Regions from separate parts of the Levilactobacillus sp. FUA 3915 genome, predicted to be linked through region 2. Evidence: riboswitches for the same ligand, from Rfam matches in the RefSeq annotation. Region 2 holds a riboswitch; each other region holds the start of a gene.
The links. Region 2 has a riboswitch for thiamine pyrophosphate ahead of ACEPST_RS04055 (ABC transporter permease). Riboswitches for the same ligand answer to the same signal wherever they lie in the genome.

Region 1 (2,201 bases), 160 kb from region 2:
CTGGCTATCAGCAATGAGATCAATCGCTTGGTCGCCCAAGCTGATTCGCTTGACCACGGTCATATCCGTACAGTCAATGTTACGTTAGATGATACGGAATACGTCCCAGACATTCCAGTTGCAGACCAAGTTCCGGAGCTGATCAACGTAACTTTAGCGCAAGACAAAACACAGACTGAATGCTTGCTGGATCTATTGCTGTTGATGATGCGTAATCAGTTTTACTGGGACGGAAATAAGCGTACAGCATTCTTGACCATCAACTATCTAGCTATTCCCATGGGTGTCGGTATCATCACCGTCAACGAACAGCAATTGGAAACCTTTAACGAGTTGTTAGCGCCATTTTACGAAACTAATGACGGTCGACAACTGAAAGACTGGTTGTACGCTAATTGCATTCACGGACTCGATTTAGCTTAAGATACGGCAAGAGTGGGGACACAAAAATCGAGTCTGGGGTTTTGTCTGTCCCAGACTCTTTTTTGCACCCATTTACTTGCCCTGAAGCTTATCCAATCGTGGTGCAATCACGGTCGACCACATGCTCTTCAAGAGCGCGTAAGCCAAGATAACCCCGACCAAGGCGCTCATGAAGAAACTGGGTAGAAACAGCCAGACGGCCCCGGTCGTCCCCATCAACCAAGCGGCCATGGGATAGGCCACGAAGGCACCAATCACGCCCGACCCCAGTAGTTCCCCGCAGACGCCGGCTAGGAGCTTCCCCGTTTTCTGGAAGAGCCAGCCGCTAAGAAACGCGCCAATCATACTGCCAGGAAAGGCCAACACTGTGCCAGTCCCCATGATATTGCGAATCACCGAGGTCAAAAATGCCTGCGCCAAAGCCCACCACGGTCCCAACAAAACGCCAGAGACCACGTCGATCAAATGCTGAACCGGGGCAACCTTGGCGACCCCAATCGTAAAGGAAAACACACTCCCACCAATCACGGCCAACGCCACCAACATGGCGGTCAGCGTTATCGGATACACTTTCTTGGACATCCTCGTCACACTCCTACTGCAAATTTACCAAAAAAGTCCCCGTTCCCCACGACGACGGCTCCCCTGGCATTTCCAGCAGACCGACCTCTTTCCTACGCGAGTCTTAGCTCAACAGGTTCAAAGGGATTGGCACGTGTCCATCTCAGCCGACTGGCACCCCTAGTGTCTTTTTCAGTTAATCCCGACTATACCGGGTGTAAAATTCAAAAGCAACTCATAATATGCTGGACTGATTGAACGTTAATTGGATTATCTCTCACATCAAACGGCAGACTGGTATACTAGGCAGTGGAGGGGATTATATGTTCAAAAAGATCGTTATCTTAACTGTTTTAACACTGTCTGCCATTCTAATATGGCCTACTGCCGCGCACGCGAGCCAGTACGTGACGACCGACAGCTACAGCCTGTCGCGGCCATCCTACTACCATAACCGGGATACTCAGACGCACTATTTGTGGAATCAACAGCACACGGCCAAATTACATAATACGAAATACTTTCCGCACACGACCTGGGTCGCCCAAAAGACGGCGCTACTCCAGCACGGCACGCACGTGGCCCGTTACTACTACGTGGTCAGTAAGAACAAACGGACTGCGGGTTGGGTCTGGCACGGCTTTCTAAAGTCCGGGACTTACCGCAAGCAAGTGCTCGCTACCGATGGACTCAGCCTATCAACGGCCCTGAACACTACTGACCAGAATCAGCTCAATCTTTTTGTCATTAAGCAGTTACAAAAGGATGGTTACGAAAACAATAACCACCTCGCAATGATGTACGATTACTACATGTCTAATCACCTGACGCCCGACCAAATGTCCATGGCCGCCGTCATCCAGCTTGTGCGGATCAAGAACTTAGACGCCGAGAAAATTACGACGGTCAATCTCCCAGCTATCACAAATCTAGCAGCGGCGATTGACCCCCAGCATCACAACGCCAAATTGGAAACGATGGGCAAGGGCCAACTGGGCCTCAAAATCGTCGCCAGCGTCGAGAAGGCACTAGTTGCCAACCACGATACGACCTACGTTTTATACCCAACGGCGAGCGGTAATCTGACAAATGGCCAGATTTCCTTCACGCTGTATCTTTACGAATGATGACTAACTAAACACACACATGACACAAACACAAAGGCCCCGAGAAAATTTCTCAGGGCCTTTACGTTTGTAAAAGATTCTAACCTTATT
Region 2 (2,201 bases):
AGATGATTAAAAGTCCCGCCCATTTTAGGAAATTTTCACGAGATTCTTAGTCTTAAGCGTTTTCTTTTTAGACGAATAAAAACGAGGCCACCTTTGACGGTTAGCCTCGTGTAAATATCTTTGAACTAGTATCAGAGTGACGCCTCAAATTATTATTTGAGAGAAGTCCCTTTAGTCTGCAATGAGTTTACATCCAAGTCCAGTTGGATTTTTTCTTTCAGCATGTCTGTCTTAACGTTATCGTCCTGCATATATTCTGCAATCAAGTCATCAACATAGGCTTTTTCCACCAGATTTCCCTCCCATATCAAGCAGATTCTTACCGAGTAATATATCACACGTGGTGGTATCCAATACACTATTAGACTCAACAAAACCAAAGAGTCCGTCCGGTTTTGGGGGCTAAACCAGTCTTAGCCGCAGAGCTGGGGAAAATGAGCCAGTCGTGGAAGTGACCAGAGGCGCGCCAAGGTGACCAGCTGTGTCGATGGTCTTAGCTGAGCGGTTTTTCTCAGCTTAGACCATGGGACAACCTTTGAGACCGCCCCTCAGGCCCAAAGTTTAGGTGGAAGCCCGCTCTTTGGCTGGAACCGGCCCCACAGCAGGGCACCTTGAGCTCACCGCCGGGAACGGACGAGACCAGGCTCATTTTCCCCATCCCGGAGGCGAACCCAACGACTAGTTTAGACCCCAAACCAAAAAGGAACCTCGCATGCGCGAAGCCCCCCCAATCTCAGCTCAGAACCCGCCAGTCACGTTGATGGTAGTCACTAGACACGGTCCACAATTTCTCTGATAAAGCTGAGTAACCAAGTCACGTCATAACTTTAGCCATGACTTTGGATTCATTTTACGATACTCGCCGCCAGCACTCCCGTAGAGTCATTCGGTTAGCTTGGCCAGCAAATTAAGGGGAACGACTGGTTAAGTGTCAAACGATTTTAGTCTCGGACATTTTGCCCCATCGCTACGAAAGATTGCGACCGTTTGCCTGCCAAAATTGCGTGATTTTAATTTCACATCCTCGGACAAAGCCTTTCATACCACGGGATTGGCGCCTAAAAATCACCACAATCAAATTTCGTAGGATTCACTTTGGGACAAGTAAATTGAGTTGTTCCGGTAGAATTGCCATGCTATACTAAGTCCAACTTAAAAAGTTTCTGGGGATACCGTTAAACGGCACGAGAGTAAGTTGTGAACTTTGACCCATTGAACCTGTCAGCTAACACTGGCGCAGGGAGAAACGCGCGGATGCTCTATCCAGGCGGACTTACTCCCCCGGATGGGGCTTTTTTAGTGAAGAAAGGTGGTTTTACATGAAACGCAAGCTATACCCGCTGGGCAGCCTGGTCCTGCTGTTGGCCGCTTGGCAACTCGCGGTCACCCTCCTGCACACACCGGCGTTCATTTTACCCAGTCCGGTGGCCGTGAGTCAGGCGCTGGTGGCGGACGGGCCTGGTCTCCTGCAAAATTCGTGGGTGACTTTATATGAATCCATGATTGGCTTGGGTATCGCCTGCCTGTTAGCCTTCTGTACGGCGTTGGTCATGGACCGCTGGCAACTCCTATACCAGTCATTTTACCCGCTGCTGGTCATCTCACAAACCCTGCCCGTCATGGTGCTGGGTCCCTTGCTGAGCCTGTGGTTTGGCTTTGGCATGGCGCCCAAGATTATTCTGGTCGTTCTCATGAGTTACTTTCCCATCATTGTGGCCTTCTCGGAGGCGCTGGGAAAGGTCTCCGGTGAGCAGATTCGCTTTCTCCAGACCATGGGGGCCAAAAGCTGGCAAGTCTACCGGCTCCTGAAGATTCCACAAGGCATGCAGGGATTCTTCGCTGGCTTGCGAATCGCCGCCACCTACTGCGTCAGCGGCGCCATCATCGGGGAATGGCTGAGCGCCGAGGCGGGGCTGGGCTACTACATGATCCGCGTGAAGAACGGCTACCAAATCGATAAGGTCTTCGCCGCCATTCTCTGCGTGATTGTGCTGAGTTTAGGGTTAAACATCGTGACGCGCATTTTTCAAAAATTATATTATAAAACATTCATCCAAGGGAGATTATCATGAAATTAACGAAGCTTTGGTTCCTGGTGCCACTATTACTTTCACTGACAGCCTGTGGTAATGCTAAAAATCAATCGTCTGATTCTAAATCTGCTAAGAAATTGACCGATGTGTCAATCGTCCTCGACTACG
Region 3 (2,201 bases), 1.2 Mb from region 2:
AAACCTTGTTGGCGTTGGCCTTACCGTAGCCGTAACCGAACCGCCGCAGGTCGCTGTTTTCCAGACCGGAAGCTGAAACGAAGTGGGCCTTACCCAATTTCCAGGACTTGGCTTGGGCGTTCATCTTCTTGATAAACTTGCCGTTACTGCCGCTGACCCATTTGCCCAGCGCGATAGCGGAGTTGTTGGACGAATCCAGGAATGCCGCGTAGTACAGTTGCTTGACGGTGTAGCTATGATTCAATTTGAAATGGAAGCCCCCACAGTCGGCACTCCGGCTCATGGAAACCAAGCCACGGCTGGTAATCTTGACCTTGTGATTCCAGTTGCTGGTCTTGCCATCAACCTTCTTCAAAGCCAGATATAACGTCATTAATTTAGAAACGGACGCGATGGGCCGTGCGGTGTTGGCGTTCTTGGACCAAACGACCTTCCCCGTCTTGGCGTTCATGGCAACCGCCGCCTTGGCCTTGGTCAAGACAAATGGCGCCTTCCCCTTCTTCAGGTAGCCGTGCCAAACCCAGCCCTTCACACTATTCTTGCTGTTCTTGACGTAGAAATAAACGCCGGTCGACTTGCCATGCTTCAGCGTCGCCTGCTTCGTGGCGTACCACGTCGTGTGCGGGTGGGTCGTTAGGTTGCTGACCTTACGGGTGTGGGCTTTGTTATAAATGGCTCCCTTGGCATGTTTCTTGTGGTAGGCCGTCTTCTTAATGGTTTTCGTGCTGACCGTTTTGTAGGCTGAAGCAGCGTTGGCAGGCACGACAGCGCTGATAGTGCCGCCGACCGTTAAGGCCACGGCAAACGCCATCAGGCCGCGTTTCATATGTAAATTTCTCATGAGTTAAATCCTTCCTATCGTATAATAATTAAGATAACCAACTATTAGAATAGCACTCTTGCCCCGCAACGGATAGCCCGATTAACCGCTTTAGACGTGAAATATCCCGGTCGTAACGAAATTGTAAAAAACGTTTCCATCCTGAATAAATCAACGACTAGGCACGATTATTTTGGGCAATGGTTGCATTTACCCAGCAAATTAGTTACGCTAGAGTCAATCAAATACGACTGGGGTGCCTCACGGCTGAGATCAAACCCATTGAACCTGCTCTGGTTAATACCAGCGAAGGGATGCGTACTTTTATGCTGTCAATGAACCCCACTAAGCACTTTCTTAGTGGGGATTTTTTTCACAATAGACTCCCCTGTCAAAAAATTCTAGGAGGCATCGGGTTATGAAGGCTTGGCATATTAGAGATATTATTTTGGTCACAATTTTAGCAATTTTTATGGGGGTTATTTTCTGGGTCATTAATCCCGTTTACACGTTATTGGCAGCGGCCCTCGCCCCATTTGGGCTCCAACCCCTGGCTAACGAAATTTTGCTGGGTGTCTGGGTCATGGCGGGTCCCCTGGCCGGCTTTATCATCCGGATTCCAGGGGCGGCCACGCTGGGCGAATTTCTCGGCGCCGTTGTGGAAATGTTCCTGGGCGGCATCTGGGGCGCTAGCACGCTGATTTCCGGCGCCGTGCAAGGACTGGGCGCTGAAATTGGCTTCGCCGCCATGCGCTACAAGAAATACAATTGGGTCACGCTGGTTCTGACCGCGCTGACCACCACGATTGTCACCTTCGCCTGGGACCTGGTCCGCAGTGGGTACTCCGCTTACCACTTTGGTTTCCTGATTCTCCTGTTCGCGGTCCGTTTCTGCTCGGTCTTCCTCTTCGGTGGCGTCTTAACCAAGCTGATCACCAACCTACTAGCCCGCGCGCACGTCTTACCAAACGTCAAATAACGGTTGATTTTACCATGCGCTTTACCGGGAAAAGAAAATTGACCGGAACGCTGGGGGCAGGACGGCTTAAACCTCGGCTGAGCCAATTTTCTTTTCCCTCACGGCCGGCACTGTCTGCACCCCAATCAATCATTCTTGAACAATTTTCTCATCCTATTATCCATCCAATCTCTGACCGCACCAAGGGTCAAAGATTACCCAACCGAACACAAGCTTAACAGCTTCGATACCAAATTAATCACAGCTAACTCACGACCACCCACCACAAGGTGAAGGTGGCCCTGAATCCCGTAACCACCAACGTTGCTGGTTACCGCCGTATCAGCCGTGAGGTCGGTGAAAATGGACTCAGCCGTGAGAATTCTCTTAGCGGGGACCTTGCCGCTTAGAGAATTGGCATCT
Region 4 (2,201 bases), 690 kb from region 2:
CTGCTGAGCCCATTTTCATTATCCCTCCGGCTGACACAAGCCGAGCCCGAACAGCCAGTCTTTGCTTGGTTTTACTTCTTGATGTTTGCCACCCTCATGGCTTTAGCCACTCAATGCTTTTTCTGTGGTACTTGTGAATCCCTGGTTCTTTTACGCAAAGTCGGCGATGCCCTCAATGTCCGCAACCGTAGTCGTTTGCAGGGCGTCTAGGAGTTTCATGATGAACGTGCCCGCACCCAGGTTTGGCGTGGCGTCGTGGACCAGTTGGCCCGTGGCCGCGAAGACCAGGCAGGCCGTTTGCGCTGCTTCATAGTAATCGTCCGTGACCGCGCAGAAAGCCGCCACGATGCTCGACAGCATGTCGCCAGACCCCACGTGGACCTGGAACAAGGACGTGCCGTTTTTGACCTTGACCGCCTGGGTGCCGTCGGTGATGACGTCGGTTGGGCCGGACAGGATGACCACGCACGCTAATTTCTGAGCGCAGGCCTTGGCGATGGCTTCGATATCACCAGTGCCCTCACCCGCATCGATGCCCTTGGCCTGCCAGTCAATGCCTGCCAGCGCCGCAATTTCACCGGCATTACCGCGAATCACGTCCGGGTGAAAATCATTCAGGAGGCCGGTCGCCATCTGCATCCGGTATTTCACGGCGCCAACCGCCACTGGATCGATGACCAGTGGCCGCTGTTGCCGGTTAGCCGACTGCCCGACCGCCCGAATCTGCGTGATTTGGGTAGAGGTAACCGCTCCCAAATTCAGGCAAACGGCCCCAGCGAGCCCAACCATTTCGTCGGCCTCCGCCACTTCCTCGGACATGATGGGCGACGCGCCAATCGCGTTGATACCGTTGGCCACGTCCTGGACGGTGACGAAGTTGGAAACGTTGAAAACAATGGGGTTCTTAGCTCGCAATTCATCTAACAAGGTAACTTTCATGATTGTCCTCCCTTGATTAACGCCGCTGACTTTACCTGTGATCGGTTGATGCTCCGGGCTGATATTTCAGCCACTAGTTAGGTCTAGAATACCAGGTAGTCAAGTTATTTGATGACTTCTTAACCCGCATCGGTCCGGTGGTTAACTAACTGATAGGCCAAATAAAAAGGGTCACCGGCTCACATCGAGGTGAACTGGTGGCCCGTCTGGGTGCCACGACACATTCCCTCCGCAAGTCTGAACTTGACAGGTTCCAAGGGATCGCGGTCACCCGCATCTCAGCCCAGTCGTGGACACCCCTAGTGTTCTAGTTAAGTTAAGTATAACAGGTTTCCACAACAGGGCAACGTCACTCGTATTAGTGGGTAATTCGTTGTGCTGCTTCACCAATGACCCGCCACAACCGGTCAATCGTCTTGTCCGACAAGAACCGCCGCGCGACCAAAATTTGACTGCCGGAGCCGGCATGGTACCGCGTCTTCGGCCGCCGGGATAACGCCGCCCGGTCGACTAGTCTGGCAATCACCTGTGGCTTGCTGGAGAACCGTTTGACCGCGCTTAAAATGGCCGCCGCCCGGTCCGCCGTCTCCTGGTATGGGCCCTGCGCCGAAGTCTCCCGCAGATGGGTCGCCGCAATGTCGGCCCACTCGGATTGGATGGCCCCGGGTTCGATGACCACCGTGTCAATGCCCAACGGCTTCAGTTCCAGCCGCAACGCATCGGAAAGGCCTTCGAGCGCAAATTTGGACGCCACGTACCAACTAGCCAGTGGTTGCGCCACCTTGCCGTCCACCGAGGTAATGTTAATGATCCGACCGCTATGCTGTTGCCGCATCATTGGCAGAACGGACTGAATCAACCGCGCCGCCCCAAATAAGTTCACGTCAAATTGGTCACGAGCTTGGTCCATGGGAACGTCTTCGAGCGCCCCCATCAGGCCATAACCGGCGTTGTTCACTAAAATATCGACCCGCCCGGTTTCGCTCACGATGCGGTCGACCACGTTTTCCACGCTAATGGGGTCCGTCACATCTAATGCCAACGTGGTGATGCCCAAATCGTCTAAATCATTCATTCGGTTGACCCGCCGCGCACCGGCGTAAACGATCACGCCGTTACGGTGCAGGCTGCGGGCAATCGCATTGCCGATGCCGGATGAGGCACCAGTCACTAAAGCCACTTTTCTCATAAAATAACCCTCCTCTGGGTTTGGTCCTGGGTTCTGGGGTTGGCACTTCCACCTGCGGCTTTGGTGGGTACTC

Region 1: linked by a shared signal. The riboswitch ahead of thiW (energy coupling factor transporter S component ThiW) and the one ahead of ACEPST_RS04055 (ABC transporter permease) in region 2 are both predicted to bind thiamine pyrophosphate.
Region 3: linked by a shared signal. The riboswitch ahead of ACEPST_RS09240 (ECF transporter S component) and the one ahead of ACEPST_RS04055 (ABC transporter permease) in region 2 are both predicted to bind thiamine pyrophosphate.
Region 4: linked by a shared signal. The riboswitch ahead of thiM (hydroxyethylthiazole kinase) and the one ahead of ACEPST_RS04055 (ABC transporter permease) in region 2 are both predicted to bind thiamine pyrophosphate.

The regions. Positions count from the first base shown of each region.
Region 1 is NZ_CP168704.1:991,056-993,256, forward strand. Features, by position in the region: gene ACEPST_RS04820 (filamentation induced by cAMP protein fic) at 1-423, shown strand, start outside; gene thiW (energy coupling factor transporter S component ThiW) at 496-1,005, opposite strand; TPP riboswitch at 1,078-1,176, opposite strand; gene ACEPST_RS04830 (hypothetical protein) at 1,308-2,111, shown strand.
Region 2 is NZ_CP168704.1:828,305-830,505, forward strand. Features, by position in the region: gene ACEPST_RS04050 (hypothetical protein) at 153-290, opposite strand; TPP riboswitch at 1,155-1,260, shown strand; gene ACEPST_RS04055 (ABC transporter permease) at 1,320-2,072, shown strand; gene ACEPST_RS04060 (ABC transporter substrate-binding protein) at 2,069-2,201, shown strand, end outside.
Region 3 is NZ_CP168704.1:1,988,028-1,990,228, reverse strand. Features, by position in the region: gene ACEPST_RS09245 (D-alanyl-D-alanine carboxypeptidase family protein) at 1-841, opposite strand, end outside; TPP riboswitch at 1,063-1,152, shown strand; gene ACEPST_RS09240 (ECF transporter S component) at 1,239-1,799, shown strand.
Region 4 is NZ_CP168704.1:1,516,547-1,518,747, reverse strand. Features, by position in the region: gene thiM (hydroxyethylthiazole kinase) at 151-939, opposite strand; TPP riboswitch at 1,146-1,250, opposite strand; gene ACEPST_RS07130 (oxidoreductase) at 1,298-2,128, opposite strand.